Linked DNA regions of Candidatus Finniella inopinata. The protein of the gene in region 2 binds, or shares a complex with, the protein of the main gene of each other region. Links are inferred from orthologs where the notes say so. Each region holds a gene or a part of one and is shown on either strand. Other genes may lie near its edges. The genes, in order: dapF and EQU50_RS07790.

Evidence for each region.
Region 1: the proteins of EQU50_RS07790 (region 2) and dapF are in contact, whole or in part, in a solved structure (PDB 5YGU), measured with the Escherichia coli proteins. The link is inferred for Candidatus Finniella inopinata from one-to-one orthologs.

The regions. Positions count from the first base shown.
Region 1 is NZ_SCFB01000004.1:260,777-272,338, forward strand. What follows is about bases 8,469-11,408. They hold dapF (diaminopimelate epimerase), read right to left. Parts: upstream 10,374-11,408; coding sequence 9,564-10,373; downstream 8,469-9,563. Other genes in these bases: EQU50_RS03135 (hypothetical protein), read right to left, coding at 8,469-8,712; EQU50_RS03140 (leucine-rich repeat domain-containing protein), read left to right, coding at 9,008-9,667; EQU50_RS03150 (YceD family protein), read right to left, coding at 10,370-10,891; EQU50_RS03155 (outer membrane protein assembly factor BamE), read left to right, coding at 11,252-11,408. Outside these bases: EQU50_RS03090 (hypothetical protein), read right to left, coding at 1-1,065; EQU50_RS03095 (DUF167 domain-containing protein), read left to right, coding at 1,324-1,596; Hsp33 family molecular chaperone HslO, read right to left, coding at 1,598-2,509; EQU50_RS03105 (hypothetical protein), read left to right, coding at 2,681-3,340; EQU50_RS03110 (hypothetical protein), read left to right, coding at 3,528-4,436; EQU50_RS03115 (hypothetical protein), read left to right, coding at 4,481-5,356; EQU50_RS03120 (YcbK family protein), read left to right, coding at 5,393-6,085; EQU50_RS03125 (nucleoside-diphosphate sugar epimerase/dehydratase), read left to right, coding at 6,078-6,956; EQU50_RS03130 (hypothetical protein), read right to left, coding at 6,917-7,354; more of EQU50_RS03135, read right to left, coding at 7,525-8,468; more of EQU50_RS03155, read left to right, coding at 11,409-11,562. UniProt on the Escherichia coli protein: Involved in the succinylase branch of the L-lysine biosynthesis and in the biosynthesis of the pentapeptide incorporated in the peptidoglycan moiety. Catalyzes the stereoinversion of LL-2,6-diaminopimelate (L,L-DAP) to meso-diaminopimelate (meso-DAP).
Region 2 is NZ_SCFB01000020.1:16,616-28,830, forward strand. Bases 5,098-7,933 are described here. They hold EQU50_RS07790 (RNA pyrophosphohydrolase), read left to right. Parts: upstream 5,098-6,177; coding sequence 6,178-6,690; downstream 6,691-7,933. Other genes in these bases: EQU50_RS07780 (UvrD-helicase domain-containing protein), read left to right, coding at 5,098-6,002; grxC (glutaredoxin 3), read left to right, coding at 6,694-6,945; alaS (alanine--tRNA ligase), read right to left, coding at 6,962-7,933. In the rest of the region: EQU50_RS07755 (ISAs1 family transposase), read left to right, coding at 1-909; tRNA dihydrouridine synthase DusB, read left to right, coding at 1,246-2,223; EQU50_RS08590 (helix-turn-helix domain-containing protein), read left to right, coding at 2,248-2,526; EQU50_RS07770 (outer membrane protein), read right to left, coding at 2,733-3,506; EQU50_RS07775 (hypothetical protein), read left to right, coding at 3,759-3,989; more of EQU50_RS07780, read left to right, coding at 4,059-5,097; more of alaS, read right to left, coding at 7,934-9,532; EQU50_RS07805 (MFS transporter), read left to right, coding at 9,734-11,128; EQU50_RS08680 (CDP-alcohol phosphatidyltransferase family protein), read right to left, coding at 11,260-12,159; EQU50_RS07820 (phosphatidylserine decarboxylase), read right to left, coding at 12,170-12,215. UniProt on the Escherichia coli protein: Master regulator of 5'-end-dependent mRNA decay.

The DNA.
Region 1 (11,562 bases), on a different replicon or contig from region 2:
CGCATCATAAGCTGCATCTACACCGTTGAATTCTCTAAAACGCATCGATTCTACTACTATATCAATCAAAGTCTTACGATTATCGTCTTCAACGCCATTCAAAATACCTTTAAACAGCAACTGGGCCAAGTTGTGGGGTGTTGACGTCTGTTCACGTGATTGGGCCATTAATAACCGCCACAACGTTTTCAGGTTTTCAAGGTTCGCCTGAACGTGTGGGCCGTCAGGATCAAAATCTTTCAAATAAGTTTCAAGTTTTTCTATTTGTGACAGACTGATGACACCTTTAAGATGCCCTGATTCAACCAAAGATTCCAAAGTCACCAAGTGGCCGGTTCTTTCAAAAAACGCATCAAATTGACGACCATCAATCTGAATACTTTGGAAAAACCCCTTTCCCTTCAATAGAAATTCTAAAGACACCTCGGAAGTCCCATTATACCCCGCACCTAAACACTGAAAGACAGTGAAAAAATGGCCGTTCAGATGCGGTTGCGATTTTAAAATTCCATGGGCATTAAAGGCGCCAAAAATTGTTTCATTGAATTTTTCCGCGTTTCGCTTTCTTTCGGCAAATGTCTGGCCGACCTTACGCAAAATCCGCTTTAATTTTTCTTCCGTGTCAGAGTCTGCCCGCTTATCGCTGACACCCCAACATCCAGAGAATATCTGCAGCAAAGCGTGGTCCGCCAGACCAATTAATCCGGCATCATTGTCTTTGTGACAAGATTCTTTCAAGTCATTAAGCTGCAAAACCACATCGACCGCTGTGAGAGTATTTTTGAGACCAACAATACTCCAGAGTTTCTGCCATTCTGTGTAATCAGGGGCCTTAAACAAACGATCGATTGATTGATCTTGTTTTTTCAACAGCTGCGTTACATGCGCGAACAGGGGGAATTTTGTTTGCTTTGCTGAACTCTGCTGAGGCTGTATTGAAAGTTTTATAGCTCTCCCCATTTCCGCTTGTTCTCGTTGGTTTTGCTCTTCTACAGAAAGCGCAATAGTGGCTTGCATCAAATAGTCATCATCATCAAAATGATCACCCGCATGACCATGCGCCATTAACCCCATTACACAAAAAAATAAAGTAATCTTTTTTAAACACATATTCTGAAAACCGTTCTTAAACGTTAATACAAAAACATCCTCTTACATAAAAACTAATTACCTGCAAAAGGATTAAATGTAAAGTATAATAATAATCTATTTTAGACTTGTTCAATTTTTTGGAATCGATGAGTGTTTTCCATCGGATGAAAGATTGGTAATCTTTAGGGTGAATTCGTTGACAAGTAACTTGCGTTATGTTGATTAATAACCATGGACAAAATCCTTGAATTTTTTGACAACAAAATTCCATATACGTTGACTGTTCGGGTAACCCCGAAAGCATCGGCCAACCGCCTGAAAGCCCAGATTCAAGAGGATGGCACGGTACTGATTCGCGCATATTTAACCATCGTTCCAGAGGATGGCAAAGCCAACAAAGCCCTGCTTAAAATGCTGGCGAAAGAGCTTGGCCTGCCTTTAGGGGCGTTTGAAATTACCCACGGCCTTAAAAGTCGAACCAAAACCATCAGGATTAACATCTGAATTAATTCACACCAAATCGATAATCGGCGGTACAAAATTCGCAAACAACTTTGATCTCTCCATCAACAGCCATGTCCATGCGATCCTCCAATGGGAAGTTTTGAATGACTTTTTCGATGCGATCTTTTGAGCAGGAGCATTGGGCCTTCAACGATTTTGGTTCTAAAAGCTGCAACTGGCGTTCATGAAAAAGGCGATGCAACAGCTGCTCGCTGCCCAGGTCAGCGTCTAACAATTCGTGTTTGGTTAACGTTCCCAATAGACTCAGATTCGTTATCCAATCGTCTTCTTCTTGCTCTTTCTGTTCAGAGGTACTTGTTTGTTCTAAAGGCAAGCGTTGCAGAATCAAAGCCCCTGCCATCAACTGCCCATCCGAACGGCTCGGTTGACTAAATACAACCAACCCGGTGGCTATTTGGTCCGATTGACGAAAAAAGTGATGCATGCAATCCGCTAGCGTCTTCCCAGTCAACTCAACAATCGCCTGATACCGTTCGGTTTGATGGGCAAGGTCTGCTGTAAAAACCATAAACCCTTGTCCAAAAACATCCAGCAAGGACAGCGAATGATAATCCTTTGTGCTTTCAAACGCAGGCGCCAATTGGGCATAGGCACGCACGTGACCCTGCGTATTGATATCAACCGTGATCAGACGGATGGGCCCCTCATGATCAGGGTGCGCCGAAACTTGAAGGGTAAAAATACCATCATATTTAACATCAACCGACAAGGCCGCGGTTAAGGCCACCAATTCGGCGACATATTGGTTGACGAAATCAGGATATTGGTGATTCGCCAAAAGCTCCTCAATCACGGACCCCAGACGAATCAGCCGCCCTTTAACATGGGCATGATCAAGGTAGAAGGGAAAAACACCTTCCGCTGTGGAAGACAAGAAATTTGAAACAGCCATAAACATCCTATTCTAATGTCCTTTAATCCATACGCCCTTTGGGGAAAAAAGATCAAACATAAAAACAGGAGGCCCATTAAAAGGTTTTAAAATTTTAGTGTTAATTTGAAATAAATTCACCTTAAAATGTATCTGTCGTCAACGGATCAAATTTAATAAGGAGTCTTAAAAGTGAGCTTAAGAAAAGAATTTTTGTATGGTTTGGTGCTGCCTTGCCTGTTTACCAGCACAGGTTTAATAGCATCTGATAGTCAATTGGATCAAGCTGCATTGAAAAACGGTATCTCAGCCTTGCAATCTGGAAATAAGGGTTCTGCTGCAAAACAGACAACTTTAAAAGATGAATCAGATAGTGATACTGAAGAGCCGTTGGCTTTTTCCTCGAACTGGACAGGCGGTGCACAAGCCCCCCAAGAAAAAAAGGGTGAAACTGTAGCAACACCTGCAATTCCTGTCGTTGACGATATAGACAGCAGCGATTTAGAGGATGAATCCGACAAGAAATCTGTCGCTAAACCCAAGGTTGAGAAAGGAAAACGGCGCAAGGAAAAATTAGGGGGGAGTAGTTCCACTTCCGACACGGCCAGTATTTGGGCAGCATTGAATCAATTGGGCGCAGAAGATAATGATTCTTCCGATCTTGCAGATTTACCGACCGTAACTGTCAAAACTCAAACCGCACCTGGGATTGCTAATCACAGAAGAACCAACACCCAGGAATTAGTATCTAAATTATCGATAATTACAGAACAAAATAGCATGATGATAAAGCAACAGACAGAGTTAATCATGTTGATGAAACAATTTAAAAATCCGACTGATGCAAAATAAAACCCGGGAAGAGGTTTCCTCTTAAGCCTAGAATATCGACAAGGCAGTAGCTTAGTCTCTGCCTTTATACTCCCCATTCAAATTATTTTTCACTCCCTCGATATTTTTTCCTTTTTATTAAGACTTCGTTAAATTTTTGTATGGCAAAATTATGAATGAAATTTAGTAAAATTTAAGAAGATAACGCATGAAATTTAACAAAAAAATTTTTAAAATTGCTTTTTTTAGTCTGGTCTTATGGACAACTCTAGCTCAGAATGCCTTTTCAGCTGATACAAATCAGAACGATATAAACAATGCCACTTTAGGCTCTAACACCTCTAACTCCAGCATACCCACTCCTGTCACTTCCCCAACCATTCAAGAACCTTCACTAAGTTTAACCGATTTTTCCGCAGGGCTTTCTGCGTTAAGTAGTCCCGGATCGACTTCGGTAAGTGTTTCTCAAGAAAATATCTGTCAAAGTTGTGCCACTGGAAGCCTTTGTGCACATGCTAAAAGAGACTTAGCATCTGCACCTTCCCAGTTCGAAACCGTTGATCAAGAAACACAAATCTTGGCCCTCAAAACATTATTGAGGTTTTCAACTGAAACTATTGCCCTTCCGACTGGGGCAAAGCTTTTCGATATCGCGAAAACGATATCTTGTTCCATAAAAAAGGCCGAATTATTGGGATATTTGATGGCAAGAGGGTGTGTTGATGTCCGCCGTCAAGCTGCTGATGCGCTTACCTATATCTTAAGTGGGGGAAACTCTAATATATGTACTGCCGATATACTGAATTCTTCAAAGATTTTGGATGATTGTCAGGATATCCCATTGGACATCCGTTTGGCTGCAGCGAATGCAGCATTAGAAGAAGCTATTAACAAAAACAGCTTGAACAACAACGAAATTCCAATGACCTCAAACTTAAGGCGAACTATTGCAGCACCTGAGCCCTTTATCTCTCAGATTGTGGTCAAATGCCTTTACAAAGCCCCAACGACTTCGCCCCTTATTACTCTTTTTAGCAGGGCTGCAAACGACCTTAGGGGGGATGAATATTTTCTTTCAGATCTTGCACGCCGAATTCTAGGGCAAGCTTACCTGTAAAAAAAGGCCTTTTGTTGTTAGAAAAAACATTTCTGGAGAATAGCATGAAACTTGATACCTTGAAGATATCCTTATTGGCTCTTGTCTTTGCCCTTGGGTTTAATGGCACTGCTCAATCAAGCAATTTTGGATGTGATTCCGACTCAGACGATGAAGCTCGGGCAAACAGACGCACTATTATGAAGCGTTTGCTTAAAATTGGTGAAGAAAAAGCTCCAAGTCACTGTGGTTCCAGTTATATTTCACCCCGAAAAGAAGCTGCGGGTTGGTTGGAAAAATTCAATAATGGTCAGCAGGAACTTGCTATTATGTCCTTATATGGAATGTTAGAAACAGGCTCTCAACAAAGGAAACTGGCTTCTGGTAACGCTTTGATACAACTGATCATTCAGACAAATCCGAAACCTTCCATCAGCCAGGAAAAACAAAAGTCATCTGAAAAAACAGGAAAATCCATCACTTTAACAGCAGATGTAGACTTAAATTCTTGCAAAATTGCTCAATTGATTGAGAACTTTTCAAGAAATTTCAATGCTCGTTTAGTGGCTAAAGCTGAGGCTGGCCTTGCCAACGGTGGAACGGAGCATGCTGCTGCTTTTAATCCATTATCGCTTCAGGCCCAAATGACTCAATTCAGCGATCTTACTTTTTATGCGAAGTTATTAGAACAATGTGGTGTAAAACTGGACTTTAAAGGCAAGGGAGCCTTGGATATAACGATTGATCCATTCGGAAGTCTTGCCACTTCATCACAAGATTGTGAAATTGACAAAGGCACAAAACAAGCCATCAAAAAGATCATCAAAGCTTTCGAGTGTTCTCCGATAACACCGTCTATTTCAAACCTGTTGAAAAAAGTTTTGCCCTATGGAACGCCTAAACAACAAAAAATCATAAAAAGGATGATTGAGGATTCATAAGAACTGACCAAAAACGCTTTTTTAGATTGAGCTTGATTGTGTAATTCATTAGGGTATATTAATACTTTTTTTGATTTAACGGTGATGGTCATTAGTCTATCAAGGCGTCAATTTCTGGGAACAGTTTTTAAAGCTGGTGTTTTCGTAAGCTTGCCGTCAGGCTTATTAGTTCGGGATCAAAAACCAATAGAAATGCTTTCAACTGTTGTTGAAGCAGCTAAGGTTGAGCAACCAACGGCATCGCAAAAAGTTAAAAAAACCGTTCTCAGACCCTTAAAAAAGGTTGTTAGTTTCTACAACAATCATACGGGTGAGTTTTTGAAAAATTGCACATTTTGGGCTGACAATAAATTTTGTTCCCAGGCACTGTCTGCTATCAACCGGTTATGTCGCGACCATCGTACAGGTTTGATTAAGCCCATTGACCCCCAACTTCTGCTGTATTTGAATAAGATTTTAGAAAAAGTAGATACCACCAAGATCGTTAATATTGTTTCAGGTTACCGATCTGTGGCGTCTAACCAGCACTTGTGTGAACAAAGCCAAGGGGTCGCCCGCAACAGTTACCACACAAAAGGTCAAGCGATGGATTTTTATATCCATGGCATTTCAACACGCACTCTTTTCAAGGCAGCCTTAAGTTTAAAAAAAGGTGGAACGGGCGGATACTCTCAATTTGTTCACATTGATACCGGTCAGGTCAGACGCTGGGGATTTTCAAATGCTTGAAGGGAAATTCAATACAAACAACTGGGGGGCAGAACTTTTAAGAAGTTGGGTACAACACCTTAAAAAAAGATTCGATATCGCCCGTAATCACCCTAATATGATGATGCCTCAAACCGTGTTGGTGTTCGACACATTGATGGCCTTTCTGTCCTTGTTTATCGCCCTTTATCTTCGGGTGGGGGATGAATTTTTAGATTATTCGCCCCAATTTATTTTAAAAAATATGGTGGTTTTTTCGCTAACTGCGGCCAGTATTTTTTGTTGGATGCAGACGCACCGGACGTTATGGCGATATATTACGTTTGAGGATATGGTTCCTTTGGCCTTGGCCGCCCTTTTGGCCAACGTCCTTTATTTCCCCTTGATGATTTTAATTGCCCAACAAGAATCCATGCCCCGATCAGTTGTTGTGATTAACAGTTTGGTTTCTATCATGTTACTGGGCGTTCCCCGTTTTTTGTATCGTCTTGTTCAGGAACGCCATCTGCAGCAAAATAAACGAAAAGACGCCGAGGCCGCGGTGCCTGTTTTGCTGATTGGGTGCAGCATTCACGCGGAAAGTTTTATTCGTGAAGCCTTCCACAGTCCCAATTTGCCCTATGACCCGATTGCCTTGATAACCCTTGACGACGAGGAGATTGGACGCAAGATTCATGGCGTTCCCATTACAGGCAGCTTGAAAGAATTGGCATCTGTTCTGAATGATTTGAAAATCGAGAACCGTATGCCAAAGCAACTGATCATCACCCATAACCAAATAGAAGCCAAAGATCGCCGATTTATTGCCCAAACCGCGCGACTTTACGGCCTAACTTTGATGCATTTGCTGCATCATTTTTCGTTGGATGTGGTTGAAGAGGACGAGGGGTAGTTTAGAGGTTGCAGTGCATCGTTCAACGCTAACACGATCTTTTGTTCATGTTGTTCAACCGTGCAAAGACGGCGTGGGGTTATATCCACCAGCTTTTTGATAAGGACGGGAGTCACAAGATAAAGATCGCCTGTGGAATCTGGTCGTCCTGGACAAGTATAATCCTCACCAGTTTTCAGATAATGCCACTCGCTTGTTTGGCCGGTTTTAACCCTGACCAGCTGCACTTGTATGCCTTCTTTTCCATGATTCACAATTTGGATGCTTGATTTATGCTGGTGCGAGGGAATAGTGTTTAGGATGCTGAATTGGGCTCCATTGATTTCTATATCGTTGCCCCTTACAGATTGGCAGAAAAATAACACCAGGGCAGCTGGGATCATGTAAAAACTTTTCATAATCATGTCTATACAATTAAATTTTCTATTAACTTAATTTTAGGCGTTTTATTATTAATATAAGGTTAAGTTGAAAGTTGGATTTAAGCCAGAACCGGTGATAACTCAAAATGGGGGTTCCCCATGGAGAGACACCCTTATTCTTTTGATCAATGGTCTGTTTAATAGACTCATGGTTGAAATGTCAGGCCGGCACTATTCACTGCTGCGGGAGAGGGGGTAGTAACAGTCACAGGTGCCTGATAAGCAACACTTGCAACAGCAGCATGGAACGCAGCTGCAGTCGCCGTCGTTCCAGGTGTCGCTGCAGAAACCGTGATAACAGAGACAGGTTCATTGACATTGTAAGCCATGTATTGTTGCGGATCCGACAACATTTGCACGCTTCCAACCAATCCAACTGGTGTGCCTATATTTGACGCCGTGATCGCTTGCGGCGTGCTGGCGTCATTCGTGACAAGCGATCCTACTCCCGAGTATGTATTGCCCGCATTAAGACTTGGAAACGTATACGACTGCCCCGCAGAGATGGTTACGTTTTGGGTGGCAGCTGCGTTACCGTTTTGGAACAGGCTTATACTGATGGTTGATGCTGTGGAGTTTATGATAATTGCTGCTGTTTGCTGACTTTCTGAGGGCAACGAGAACAGGGGCTGATAAACTTGCTGGCCCACACTAACTGGTGTCAAATCGCTGGGGGCAGGCTGTACGGGCCCTGGTGATGGATCGACGGCAGGTGTGACAGGTGGGGATACGGGTTGTAATGTTCCCAAAAGGGCCGCAAAGAAATTGGCAGAGCTTTGTTGACTGTAATTGGGTATTTGAACAGAAATAACCATGCCTAAGGTATCTTGACTTACATTCCAAAATGCCCAATTTGGATAAGGATCATTCGTCACTACGTTCGTATGTCCCTGGAAGCCAACGCCTATACTGCCGGCAGTTAAGGCGGCTATCGTTTGCGTTGGATCCTCGCCATTAATAACGGGACAACATACCCAGGCATTCGCGGAATTGATGGGAGTATTCCAGTATGCATATCCGCCAGGCTGAATATAGGCGCTGCTAGAATCAAGATTAGTGATGGAGGGTGAAGTGACAGTTCCATCACTGGTCAGTAGGACCAGATTCATAGGAAACCCGCCTTGATGGTTTTGATAAGCCCATGTGTTATTAAAAATGGCAAATGGTATCGTGGATGTTGGCTGTTGGTCAGAATTGTCAGTGGTAAGGGGAAACAACCTTATATAGGTGCTTCCGTTTGCAGTTACCTGCGTCAAGTCAGGCGTACCTGACCCCATGACGGATTGGCACATGAACAAAGCCAAAGCGGCTTGCATTAGGTGGTTCTTTCTCATTTTTAAAACCCTTTTTAATTAAATTTATTAGTCACAATATAATCTTACATTTTCTTTATTAAAATATTGTTAAAATAAAAAATGTATAGAAATGTCTAAGGAAGACAACGTCTGCAACAAAACCGCACGAAGGTGCGTCGCTGACCAGAATTGTCTCATCGCGCACACAAATAAAAATTCAATAATCTCTAGCTTTTTATTGTTTCTTAAGACTTTATTAATAGCTTTATGTTATTTGGATTGGTGCGGTAACAAGATGATATTTTTAACATCTTCAACCCCATAGGAGGCGAACATGAAAACCAATTTACTTACTTTTGCAGCCACCATTCTTATCCTTGAACCTTGCCAGGCCAGTAATTCATTTTTTGATGAATCGACTAATGCTGGTCCAAAAATCACAGAAATTAATAAGACATGGTGCGGACTTTCATCAATCACTATTCCAGCAGACCAATGGAGGGATGTTGAAACCCTTTATTTGGGCAGCAACAAATTGACAAATATCCCTGTCGGTTTAAGTGAATTACCAAAATTGAAACAGGTGTATTTGGAAAACAATCAGCTTCGATCTGTAGATGATGCTGCTGTTCAGCAATTTAGAAGAATTTCGACTTTGCACCTGCAGGGTAATAAAATGCACCGCGTCTCAAAGACGATTGGGGATCTGAACGACTTAAAAGAGTTAAATTTGGCCTTTAATGAACTGACCAGCTTGCCAGCGGAAACAGCACAGCTTGAAAAAAGCTTGAGTACTTTGAACTTAATGGGCAACCCTTTGATGAAACATGGTGAAAAAGGGGCTTTAGGTTGGGAGGACTTGCAGAAAATTTTTGGCAACAAGTTTCTTTTTAATCCGCCAAAAAAGAGCCTGCATAAATCAGCTGAGCTTCACCTTGCATCAGAAAATGGTCAGTCCCAAGATGAACACCTAACACGCCCCCTTGCTGCTTAACTTGAACATCATGATCAATCAAACCCAGGGCCTGACCCGCTGCAGCGGCAGCACAGGCCCCCGTTCCGCAAGCCTGCGTAAAGCCCGCTCCTCGTTCCCAAACTCTTAAATGCAAAGTCTGTCGATCGACCTCGGTGGCGAACCCCACATTCACCCGCTGGGGCATGGTTGGGTCAAGTTTAGGCAGATACGTTTCTAAAAGAGGCCCCCATTTTTCACAAACAGACAGGTCATTAACGAAACAAACCAAATGGGGATTTCCTAAATCAACAAAAACAGCCGATGGATTGCCAAAATCATCAAAAATATTCAAATCAATTGTTTGAACACAAACTGGCTTTGGCAAAACAACACGAACAGTCCCATCCTTTAAAAGGGTGCAATCCAAGGTACCCCCCGCCGTTTGCAAAGTGACTTTTTCAAGGTTGTAACGTTGAATCAGCAGCTTTGCAACACAAAGACTACCATTGCCGCAGGCTTCAGCCTCTGAACCATCAGAATTGAAAAAACGAACATTATGAATACTGCCATTGTCACCAGCGGGATAAACGTAAATAACCTGATCACATCCAACCCCCCAACGGCGATCAGCCATTTTTTGACTGAGGCTGGGTAGGGTTGTTGGGTCAATCAAGGTGTGGTCAGTAATGATCACGAAATCGTTCCCCAACGCACATGCCTTGATGAACGAAAGGGACCCTATCATGGCTTTAAAGATTTTAAAATAGCAAAAGGATTCGGTTTTTTTGAAGGAGGCGAATTTTCTGAGTCAACTATTAGTTGATCCGAATCTGCTGAGGCACGGGGATAGGGATTTAAGGATAAAGACAAATACTGCGCAGATATTTCGCCCAAATCAACAACGTCTTCAATGCTAAATTCTATATCATCATCTTCGTGATCATGAAAAGTTTCGTCCTGATATCGTTGATCAACAACGTGAAAGCTGAAGCGACTGTCGACACTTTCCGGCACCTCTTTCAAACTGACAACGCAGCTTTGAATAACCTCAGCTTGAAGACTGCCCGTCAGGTAATACCCTTTGTAGGCTGTGTGGCCCGATTCAATGGCGTATTCCATCTTCAATTTATCAATGCTTACGACACCAAACCGTTGGGCTAAAGCTGCAGCTTCGCTGGGTGTGGCCTTTAATGAATAAAGCAAATTCTTTTTGTGAAGACGTTCTAAATTAACAAGGCGGCTTAGTTCGACGTAGGGTTCCATAAAACTCAAAACACAACAGGAGTTGACATAACCCTAAGCTACACCACTTTCAAATGATTTTGCGAGTTTTTCTGTTTGATTTTTTGCCCATCAACTCTTCCATAAAATTCTCGCAAACTCATTAGAAAGCGGTATAATACGAAAGCTAAAAAATGTAAGTGCTTTAGTGTGCTGCTTATTGATGATTCTGTGAGACCTTCCGTTCTTATAACGTCCCAGATGTCATACCCGCGTAGGCGGAAATCCAGACAATACAACTGGACCCCCGCCTACGCGGGGGTGACAAAAGGGGTGTTGAGACGAAGCAAGTCAGCGAAATGATCTGAGCGGGGCACATCACTTTTTAAAGAATGGTTTTTTATGTTCTCTGTATTTCAAAATTTGGCAATTCTGGCTCTGGTCTTTTTATGTGGGTGCAGTCCCCGAATAGACAGCCGCGGGTATAATATCGAAACCATCAATACAGCTGATGTAAAGGTTGGCATTGACACCCAGCAGACCATACAGGAACGTCTAGGGTCGCCTTCCACAGTTTCCCTATTCTCTCCAACGCAGCAGGGCCAGTCTTGGTACTATATATCCAAGAAGACCTCATCGACCTCCTTTTATCAACCAGACACCCTTGAGCAGCACGTATTCGTGATTGATTTCAACAACAAAGGGGTAGTTCA
Region 2 (12,215 bases):
TCCATACTTGACCCAGAGCAATTTGAATCCTGCTTTTATGCATGGATCAAGTCACTCTCTATCGATGTTAATTCTGAGATTATTGCTATTGATGGAAAAACGCTACGGGGTTCTGGCAACAGAAGAAAAGAGAAAAAAGCCCTACACATTGTAAGTGCCTGGGCAAGCAATCAAAGTCTTCTTTTAGGGCAAGTTAAAACGGATGAAAAATCCAATGAAATTACAGCCATTCCAAAATTACTCAAGATGATTGATGTTACTGGTAGTACAGTCACCATTGACGCCATGGGTTGTCAGCAGTCAATTGCTGAAGAGATCTTAATTCAAGGTGCAGACTACGTATTAGCTCTAAAAGATAATCAACCGAAGCTTCATGAAATGGTCAAGGCAATTTTCCATATAGGAGAATCACGTCAGTACAAGAAGATGCTTAATCGACGGAAAGTAGAGAAGATCCATGATCATGGTCGCATAGAAACACGTCGCTATACATTAGTATCAGCACGCGATCCGGCAGTATTTCAACTTCGTTGGCCTGGGTTAAAGGGTGTTGGCATGCTTGAAACAACACGCACAACTAATAATCAGGTTGAGCGTAGTACCCGCTACTTTCTAACAAGTTTAGCCTATGAAAATATTGATCAGTTTATGGTTGCTGTCAGAAAACACTGGAACATAGAAATTAACCTGCACTGGTCTTTGGATGTAGGTTTTAGGGAAGACCATAACCAGGTGCATGTTGGCCACGCGGCCAAGAATTTGGCTGTCATGAGACGTATTGCTTTGAATCTACTCAAGCAAGAAAAAACGAATAAACGAGGGGTGAGCTGTCGACGGAAGGTAGCAGGCTGGGACAACAAATACTTATTGAAAATTCTAACCGCTGACCACAATTTAAAGCGCGTTTGAGCGGATTGACTGATATAAACGGTAAGTCTTTTAAAGGGGAGGATAGTGTCTAAAAATAAAAAAAACAGGAAGTAGATCTCTCAAAACCTACAAAATCAAATCAATCTACAAAAGTTTGGGAAATAGCAGAAACCGTAATTTTAAAAACTAGGCTGAGGAGATGTCAGTGCAATCGCCATGGGGCACCATTATGGCAGCCCCCTATAAAATGATTAGCCCGCCGTCCGGCCTCATCTTGGTTCTTGCATCACAAACTAAAATCTTGAATTTAGCGCCTATTCCTTTTAAGGTGTGCAAGCGTTTTTATACCTTTTAACGAAGCCTCCTTATTGAATTATGACTGTTACGATTGGCCCTATTAAGCTTTGTATGCCTGTGATCTTGGCGCCTATGTCTGGCGTGACGGATATGCCATTTCGGCGGCTGGTGAAAAGGATGGGGGTAGGCTTGGTTATCTCTGAAATGATCGCCAGTCAGGCCATGATTCGTCATACGCGTCAAACTATGAAAATGATTGAAAAGTCCGCTGACGAGCAGCCTATGGCCGTTCAGTTAGCTGGTTGCGAGCCCGAGGTGATGGCTGAGGCGGCCCGGCTTAATCAAGACTTGGGCGCCCAGATCATCGATATTAATATGGGATGCCCTGTTAAAAAAGTCGTGAATGGTTACGCAGGGTCAGCCCTGATGCGCGACGAATTGCTGGCGGCAAGGATTATTGAGGCGACGGTTAAGGCGGTTTCTGTGCCTGTGACCTTGAAGATGCGGACAGGGTGGGATGATCACACGCGGAATGCGCCGCGCCTGGCTAAAATTGCCGAAGAATGCGGTGTGCAAATGATCACCATCCATGGGCGGACGCGCTGCCAACTTTATAACGGGAAATCAGATTGGGCGTTTATCCGCCAGGTTAAACAGGCCGTACACGTGCCGGTAATTGGCAATGGAGATGTGGTGACGCTGGCGGATGCAGAGGCTTTATTAGAGCAAAGCGGGGCCGATGGCGTGATGATTGGCAGAGGAAGTTATGGGCGCCCTTGGTTCCCTAACCAGGTGGCAGCGTATTTGAGTGATAAAACGTTATTGCCCGATCCGTCCCTTTCTGAACAACACCAAATTATCAAAGATCATGTGGAAGAAATGTTGCGTCATTACGGCGAAGAGACAGGTGTTAAAATTGCCCGAAAGCATGTGGGTTGGTATAGCAAAGGGCTGAACAAGTCGACAGATTTTCGTGTGAGCATTAATCAGGCGGATAACGCCCAGGCCATGAAAGCACTGATTGATGAGTATTATGTTGCTTTGTCAGATTCATAAAACGTTGTGAAAGATTCGAAGGAAATGTCCAAAAACCCTGTCCCCTTAAAAGATGAGTCTTGTTTAGGCCTGGGGCCAACCGTGCAGCAATTTTTGGAAACATATTTTCAAAACCACGGGGACGAGCTGCCCTGTTCGGGTTTGTACCATAGGGTCTTGCAGGAGGTTGAAAAGCCCCTGATTGAGATTACGTTGAAAGCAACCGGCGGGAATCAAAAAAAAGCTTCTGACATTTTGGGCATCAACCGAAATACGCTTCGGAAGAAAATTCAGGAATTGGGGTTGGAACAACCTCGCGATTAAAATGGCCTGATCCTGTTCCTTCTTGTGCATCCTCTTTACCGCCTCCCATCGTTACCCCCGCGTAGGGGGCCCAGTTGTATTGTGTCCTAGATTCCCGCCTGCGCGGGAATGAGACATATGGAGGACTAAAATAAAAAACCCGCGCTGTTGAGGCGCGGGCTTTGTAAGAGCTTTATTCTTAAAGGATGTCAAAATCCCTTAAAGATTTAGAACTTGTAACCGATACCAATTTTCATAGCATGTTGGCTGGTTTTGAAGTTGTGGTTGACAGAGGTACCGTTGATACCCGTGACACCAGACGCTAAGTCCCCAGTAGTCTGTGTTAACGAAATCTTTGGTCCAAACAAGTATGAATATTCTGCACGTAGAAACAAATTCTTCGTAACGTAAACTTCCACGCCGGCACCAGGTGCAAATTGAATACCCGTTTTGTTTTTTGTAACTACTTTTCTGTCTGTGCTGTTAGCGGGCACGGTGTTAACATCCAACAAGCCGCTGTTAGGAGTTACAGACGCTTTCCATTTACCAGATTCCATCGCTAAGCGAAGGTAAACTAAAGTGCTTGGGGTAATCATATAACCTAAGCGAGCTGCTAAACCATAGTAATACTTATGCTCTAGTTTAGCTTTCCAAAATCCAACTCTTTTCCCAGAAGCACTGTCGTCATAGGGTGAAAAAGAAGTCGTGTCAAAACCACCATAAACTTCACCACCGAAATACGCGCCGTTTCCGACGACAACGCCGTAACCTGCAAACAAACCAAACAATCCGCCAGCTTTACCGCTGTCATTTTTAAAGTTTTGAGCAAATTCAGACCCAGGATTTAGGCCCACATTTAATGTATTCTGGTTCGCATAACTATACTGTACGTTCGTTTGCGCAACACCGGCGCTGGCGCCCAAGTAGAAGCCGTTACTTGCATTAGCAGCTGAAGTCCCAAGAGCAGCAACAGCCAACAAAGCGATCGATAAATTTTTCATGTTAACTCCTTAAATTAGTAAACGGATAAAATTAGATTCCGTTATTGTTATGACTTAACTTTTATAGATTTGGTCAAAATGCACAATTTTTTTGACATCTTTTGAAGGTGAATTTATAAGGCAGTGTGATAAAAACCCCACATAATTTTTGTTTTGAGTGACCCACCATATGCCCAGGCTCATCGCTAATCCTTGAAAACCCTAGGCTTCCAGCTAACCTGGATGCCTACTCCCCTTATGGATTTTTCGATCATGACTCAAAAAACGCCTCTGACATCTATTACACTTATGGAACAACTGGAAGGCTTATACAACCTGGCCCTGTCCCAAGACAATCTGGCCCTGGCGCTGAAGGTGAAGGAGCTGCAGGCGAAGTCCCTGGGCCTTTTCCAACAGCCGGACACCCCGAATCTTTCAACGCTTTCTGATGAAAATCTTAAGAAGCTAATTGGTCAGTTGGCTGGTGATTTGAATACGGGGTGATTTTTTTCAATTGCAAATAAGGGAAAATTTCTAAACATTTAGATAACCTCAATTGTTAATCACCCCAAAATGCCGATTCCCTATCAACCCAAAATAACCCCCACATCTGAACAGACGGCCATAGTTCAGGCTGTCACATCTGGCCACAATCTGATGGTTTCGGCCTTGGCGGGAACGGGTAAAACCACAACGCTTAAAATGATTGCCCTGGCTTATCCTAAGCGACGGGGGCTTTACTTAACGTATAACGCGGCGTTAAAAACCGAGGCCCAGGCAAAATTTCCACCGTATATCCACTGTAAAACCATTCACGGCCTGGCTTATCAACAGGTGGGCGCAAAATATAAAGGGCAATTGAATCACAAACTCCACCATTCTGATTTAATCGAGTTTTTGGCGGTTCGACCTTTTACCCACGGCAAATTTCTTGCCAGTTCATCCCTTATCGCCTCTAGCGCCATCGATATGGTCAGGATTTTTTGCTATACAGCCGATGAACAACTGGAGCCCATTCACTATTCCCGGCGTTGGATTGAAAAACTGATGGTCAAATATGAACGGGACAATCTGGATTTTGATCTTGAAAACATCAATACTCCCCAAACATTTTTAGAAAAATTTATTGTGCTTTCCTGCTGGTATGCCAAAAGGCTGTGGCAGGCCATGATTGACGAGAACAATCACACCATTCCAGCAACCCATGATACATATCTGAAGCTCTATCAGCTTTCAAAGCCTATTATTGATACTTACGACTATATCATGTTGGACGAGGCGCAAGACGCAAACCCTGTTATTCTCGACATCCTGTCGCACCAAACGGTTCAAAGAATTTATGTGGGTGATAAAAACCAACAAATCTATGGCTTTCGGGGAACAAAAAACGCCCTGGAAACCATCAAGGCGGACACTTATTACCTGACCCAGTCGTTTCGGTTTGGGTCCGCGATTGCGGATGAGGCGAACAAGATCCTTGAAAGGTTAGGGGAAACCCATAAAATAAAAGGGTTTGATGCCATTCAAAGCACCATCGGGCCCATCGACAGAACAAAAAAGTACGCCTTTGTCTCGCGCACCAATGCCGGCATTTTTGATGAAATCATTCAGTCCAAAACATTGAACAGAAAAATTCATTACGTCGGTGATATTGAAAAAGTTATCAGTTCCTTTGAAAGTGCCTATCACTTAAAGAATGGGACCATCGCGCTGATCACGGATCTAACCATTAAGCGTTTCCCATCGTGGGTCAGGTTTGTTCAAGAGGCCGAGTTATCGCAAGATCACGAATATAAGGCCATGATTGACTTTTTGGACACCTATCAGGATGACGCCTTAAAGGTTTTGAAAGTGATCAAACGGTCTTGCCTTTACGGCGAGGAGGAAGCGGACGTGGTTGTAACCACGGCCCACAAGGCCAAAGGTAAGGAATGGACACAAGTTCTTTTGAATGATGATTTCAAAACCAATAACACCGAGGAAGATTGCATCTTTTATGTGGCCGTCACACGCGCCATAGAAACCCTTGAGTTGCAAAGAACAGAGGACTGCGTAGGTACCCAATTATTGACCATAGAGCTTGTGCCGAGGACTTGTGGGTTTTCAAATGTGCGATCCCATGTTCGCTACACTGATTGGGAAAAATTAAAGAAATACACGTTTAAAACGGCAGGCCATCGGTGTGAGGTTTGTAGAGGGGCAGGCGAACAATGGCCCGTAGAATGTCATGAGATTTGGCACTTTGACGATAAACGAAAGATACAAACTTTGAAGGGGCTGATTGCTTTATGCCCGCCATGCCATCAGGTTAAACGAATCAGTTTTGCAATTTCACAAGGGAAGGGCGACGAAGCGGCCGCCCATCTTGCCCAGGTGAATCACTGGAAGCCTGATCAGGCACAACACTATATTGACGAGCAGTTTCAAAGGTGGCGAGAGAGAAGCCTCCATCCTTGGAAGCTTGATATCGTGTGGTTACAAAACTTAGGTATCCCGATTCTTAAAAAGGGACGATAAAATCTTATGGTGCCCGAACTTATACATGTTAAGAGGGCTCGACAAAAGACTGGTGAATCGTCTATAAAATTAGTAAGGGGCGCCTAGCTCAGTTGGTAGAGCAGCTGACTCTTAATCAGCGGGTCGCAGGTTCGAATCCTGCGGCGCCCACCACATTCTTCCGATCAGGTTTTGAATGAGTACAGATTTTGAATCCCAAATGGAAGATGGTTATCGGCCCGGCGTTGGCCTTATGTTGCTTAATGCCGATGATCATGTGTTTGTCGGCCAGCGTATTGATAATGTTCGGATATCTTCAAACCCTTCGGATGGATGGCAAATGCCCCAGGGTGGCATTGATTATGGTGAAACACCCCTGCAGGCTGCTTTTCGAGAATTGAAGGAAGAGGTTGGCACGGACAAAGCCCAGCTGATTGCCGAAAGCGAACACTGGTACAACTATCGATTCCCCGATGTTCTAAGGCCCATATTATGGGATGGTCGTTTTCATTCCCAACGGCAAAAGTGGTTCTTATTGCGTTTTACGGGCAATGACGACGACATTCAAATTCATTCTGATTTCCACCCTGAATTTTCCAATTGGAAATGGCTGGAACCAGATCAACTGATCGACTTGATTATCGATTTTAAACGACCTGTTTATCAGCAGGTTCTTAAAGAATTTAAACCATTTTTTGAAAGGAAATAACCCATGGCGAGAATAGAAATCTATACCACGTCCACTTGTCCGTATTGCGTTAAAGCGAAGGCTTTGTTGAACAAGAAAAACGCATCATTTGAAGAAATCGACGTTTCGAACAATGCCAAGCTTCGTCAAGCCATGACCGAAAAAGCAGACGGGCGCACCAGCGTGCCGCAAATTTTCATTGACGGGCGCCACATTGGTGGCTGCGACGACCTGTATGCCCTTGATAAGTCGGGTGAATTGGATAAGTTGTTATAAGTAGGGCAGGTTGTCGTTACATCCCCTGACTTAAAACTTCCAGCAACTGGCCAATGTTTTCCGGGTTTGAGCCGCCGGCTTGGGCAAGGTCTGGGCGTCCTCCGCCACCTTGTCCCCCTAAAATTTCGGCACCAATTTTCACCAATTTAACGGCATCTAGGCGGTCGGTTAAATCCGGCGTGACGCCAATCACCAAGGCCACTTTATCGTCGTCTATACTGGTAACAATCACAAGGCCTGACCCCAGGGTTTGCTTATACCGATCAACCAGGGCTTTCAGATCACGGGCGGGCACACCTTTCAAATGATGCACCATGGCCGGGTAACCTTTTATGGTGATTGTCTGAGCGTTATCCGATTCGCCATCCAAAAGGGTTTGGCGTTTTATATCGCCCAATTGCTTTTGCAGTTCAGTGACTTGTTTGCGGTTTTGTTCCCGTTCAGCACTGAGTGTTTTTTGCGTCTCCGCCAAAAGGGTCAAAATGGCAGGCCCCGTGATCGCCTCAATACGGCGGATGCCCGCTGATACAGGGCTCTCCCCCGTAATTTTGAAAAGACCAATGGTGCCCAGTTGTTCCACGTGGGTGCCGCCACACAGTTCAACCGAATCAGCCATGCTGACGACCCGCACCTCTTCCCCATATCGTTCCCCAAACAAAGCCATGGCGCCTTCCTCTATGGCCTGGTCGGGGGTCATCACACGCGTCAATGTTTCCTGATTGTCGAAAATTCTTTGGTTAACGGCCTGTTCAACCTGGGCGAGTTCTTCTTTTGTAACGGGTCTTGGATGCGTAAAGTCGAACCGCAATCGGTCAGGTGCCACCAACGACCCTTTTTGCGTGACATGCTTGCCAAAGGTCTGGCGCAAAGCAGCGTGCAATAAATGGGTTGCTGAATGGTTGGCCGCTAGCTGACGGCGACGGTCGCGATCCACATTCAGCTTGACGGTTTGCCCTGTTTTCAATTGACCCTTTTCTATATGACCCACATGCACATGCAGACTGCCCACTTTTTTTAGAGTGTCTGTTATCGTGACAACAGCGCCTTCCTCTGTTGTTAAAAAACCGTGATCCCCCATTTGGCCGCCTGACTCGGCATAGAAAGGGGTTTGGTTGGTTAATATCATCACATCTTGGCCTTGCTTAGCTTCCTCAACACTTTGTTCGTTTATAACCAACGCACACACTGTTCCCTCAGCTTCGGTTGTTGTGTACCCTAAAAATTCAGTGGCACCGAATTGCTGATGAAAATCAAACCATACCTGTTCATTGGCCGTATCACCCGACCCGACCCAAGCTGCACGAGCCTTTTGCTTTTGCTCAGCCATGCAGGTTTGAAAGCCGGCCTCGTCAACGGTACGACCCTCCGCCCTTAAAACGTCCTGGGTTAAATCCAAAGGGAATCCGAATGTGTCATATAACTTAAAGGCGACCTCAGCCGGCAAGGCCTGCGCAGGCAAAAGGACAGTGGTTGATTCCTGCAAAAGCTTCAACCCGCGCTCTAACGTTTGGCGGAACTTTTCCTCCTCTTGATGCAAAATTTGTTGAACCAAAGGTTGGGCACGCACCAGTTCGGGATAGGCCTCGCCCATCAACGACACCAACGTTGGCACCAACCGATACATTAAGGGATCTTGGCTGCCTAATTTATGAGCATGCCGCATGCCACGACGCATAATGCGACGCAAAACGTAACCGCGCCCTTCGTTGGATGGCAAAACGCCGTCCGCAATTAAAAAGCTGCTGGCGCGAATGTGGTCAGCAATGACGTTGTATGATTGGCGATTTTGGGGGCCTGAATTCCCGACTAGATCTTGGGCCGTGGCAATCAGGGTTTTAAATAAATCGATGTCATAATTGTTGTGAACCCCTTGAATGACGGCCGCCATCCGTTCCAGGCCCATACCTGTGTCGATCGATGGGTTGGGTAAATTCGTCCGGGTGCCATCGGCATGCTGTTCAAACTGCATGAACACCAGATTCCATATCTCGATAAACCGGTCACCATCTTGGTCAGCCGATCCGGGAACCCCGCCTGGAATGCCTTCACCATGGTCATAAAAAATCTCAGAGCACGGCCCACAAGGACCTGTATCCCCCATGGACCAGAAATTGTCCGATGTGGAAATGCGTAAAATACGGTCATCCCTTAAACCTGCAATTTTACGCCAAAGGGTCGCGGCTTCTTCATCTTCAGCATAAACCGTCACCAAAAGGCGGCTGGGGTCCAGGTGAAAGTTTTTGGTCACCAAAGTCCAGGCATGATGGATCGCCTGTTCTTTGAAATAATCACCGAAGGAGAAATTGCCCAGCATTTCAAAAAACGTGTGATGGCGAGCCGTATAGCCAACATTGTCCAGGTCATTATGCTTGCCACCGGCGCGCAGACATTTTTGGGCTGTCACGGCGCGTTGATAGGGGCGTTTTTCTTTGCCTGTAAAAACATCCTTAAATTGTACCATACCCGCATTTGTGAATAACAACGTGGGGTCATTTTGCGGTACCAAAGGGCTGGAACGCACCCCTTCATGGTCGTTGTTTTTAAAAAAGTCCGTAAACGTGCGGCGGATATCAGCTAGGCTTTGCATAAGTTAAGGCACTTAAAAGAAACATATACCTAGAGATTAGCCATCTGGGTGGTGAATTTCTAGCTATTTATTAAATCCTGGGTTTGTAAATTCAGGGCGGAATTTCTATTCAGTTGAATAATATTTTTTTATCTAATGGAAGTGCGCAAATTAATTTGTTATACGGTGAACAATCGTCCTGCCCATAACAGATGGTACCAAATGAAAGTTAAAACTGATGATAACGCTTTAAGTTCCAATGTCAAAAAATCTGTTGCTATTGTCTTGGTTGGCAATTTTCTTGATTTCTTCGATTTGATGTTAGCCGTTCACTTGACGGTTATTTTGACAAAGATCTTTATTCCCAGTGATTCATATTTGACGCCGATGCTGACGGTTTTTACATTTTGCTCCTCCTTTTGCATTCGCCCTTTGGCTGCGATTTTCTGGGGGTACATTGGCGATACAATTGGCAGGGTTCCTGTTTTAATTTCAACAACATTTTTAATGTCCATTTCTTGTATCCTTATCCCCAACATCCCCCCCTATGCAGAATGGGGGGCTTTATCAGCAGCCTTGTTCCTTATTTTACGACTCGTTCAGGGTTTCGCCTCGGGTGGAGAATGTATAGCCGCCGATGTTTTTATTACAGAGACCGTTCCCGAACCAAAGGTTTATTTTTGCAGTGCCCTTGTAGAGGCTACATGTTCTTTGGGCGGGTTGGTGGCTTGTGGCATCGGGGCCGTTTGTGTTTTGCTTTCACCAGAAAATGGTTGGAAATTACCTTTTTACATTGGTTCAGGGGTGGCAGTTTTGGGAACAATTGCACGAAGAACCCTTAAAGAAGCGCCAGAATTTGTAAAAGCGTTGGCGGAGAAGAAAGTAAAAAAGAAATTCTCTGATCTTTACCTGTCCATAAATTTTAAACATCGCAACATTCCAGCCTTGTTCGCTTTATATCTTTTCCCAGCCATAGCTTTCTATTTTTCGTACGCTTTTTTGCCTTCTGTTATGTCAAATGAGTTGGGCATAGCAACGAACAAAGTAATGGCCCAAACAACGCTGGTTCTTTTTATTGTTATGTGTGCTGAGGTTAGTTACGGCTTGCTGGGATTGAAATTTCATCCCTTTACCATTCTTAAGTTTAAACTATTTTCCCTTTTGGCGTTAATGCCTCTGTTAGGTATATTTATGACTGGTTTTACAAGCGCCCCAGTGATCTTTGTGATTCAAGTGGTTGTTTCGTGCTTGGGGCAAGGGCTAACACCGGCGACCCCCCTTATCAATAAAAGTTTCCCAATTTTTGGCCGCTACACATACCTTCTGTTCATATGGGCGGCGTCACATTCTATGTTCTACCTGATGACAGCTTATGTCTGTGATCAGGTGACAAGTTTTAGAGGAATATGCTGTTTATTGTTTGTGGCTGCTTTTATATCGCTTATGGGGTTATATGCTTTTGTGCCAAAAGATAAGATGCTTTCTTCTAAATTAAGCCAAGCATTGCCGGATAATAGCCCTTGGCAAGACATGGTCGAGGAGGAAAAAGAACATGTAACTAGAGAGCAAAAACAAAAGGAACAAGCGTTAAAAAAGTGGTTTGAGAAAATAAATTAGGACGCTTATAGAAATAAGATCTTTGATTCCAATCTTTTTTTGAAAAGAAAACTCTGATGCAGTTGCCTTTTAACCTCCCCCTAACTATACTGAACCAGTTAAGTCGGAACGTAGCGCAGCCTGGTAGCGCACTATTCTGGGGGGATAGGGGTCGTGGGTTCAAATCCCGCCGTTCCGACCACTTTGTTTTTTCGATTATCTTCTCCTGCAGGTGCAGGAACAATGATCGCCCTCTCAAGCCGTTTGTAAGCCCGAAAGCTAAACGGAATAAGTCCCAGATAAATCACTCCAATCGCCGTTAAGGTTAACCACAGTTTGCTGTAAAGGGCGACTAAGGTTAGAAAGACCACCAACATCAACGGTAAAACCAATCGATGGGGAATGATTAGTTTCTTCAAAGAAAATGTAGGAATGCGGCTGATCATCAGTGTTCCTGTGCCAATCAAAAAAGTTGCATAGACGATTGGCTGTTCTAGACTGACGACACTATGATATTGCTGAAGGATAAGGGGCAATAAGGCCAAATAGGCTCCAGCTGGGGCGGGGACACCTGTGAAGAAGTTTTGCCCCCACGAAGGATTGGTTCCTTCAATGCTGCGGGTATTGAAACGGGCCAGGCGCAGCGTCATACAAACGATAAAAAATAGGCAAATGCCCCAGCCTGTTTCGCCCCATTGGTTCAAAATTCGTAAATAAATAATCAGGGCAGGGGCCGCCCCAAAGCTGAGCAGATCACTAAACGAGTCCAATTCAGCGCCGAATCGACTGGAGCTGTTTAAAAGGCGAGCCAAGCGCCCATCCATCGCATCTAAGAAACCAGCAATTAAAACAGACCCAATCGCCAAATCCCACCGTTGTAAAAGGGCCATCTGAACAGCTGTCATGCCGCAACATAAGGCAGCAATAGTCACCATGTTCGGAACCATTGCTCCTAACGATAACTTGCCTAAGTTTGGTTGGCGAAATCGACCATGAAACCGATCTTTGAAGGGTCGTTTGGGACCATAATTGCGTCTAAAAGGCTTTCTCATTTTTCATCTTTCAAAGAGTATTCCCATGTCGGGGGAACTCATCACTTGTTAAATCT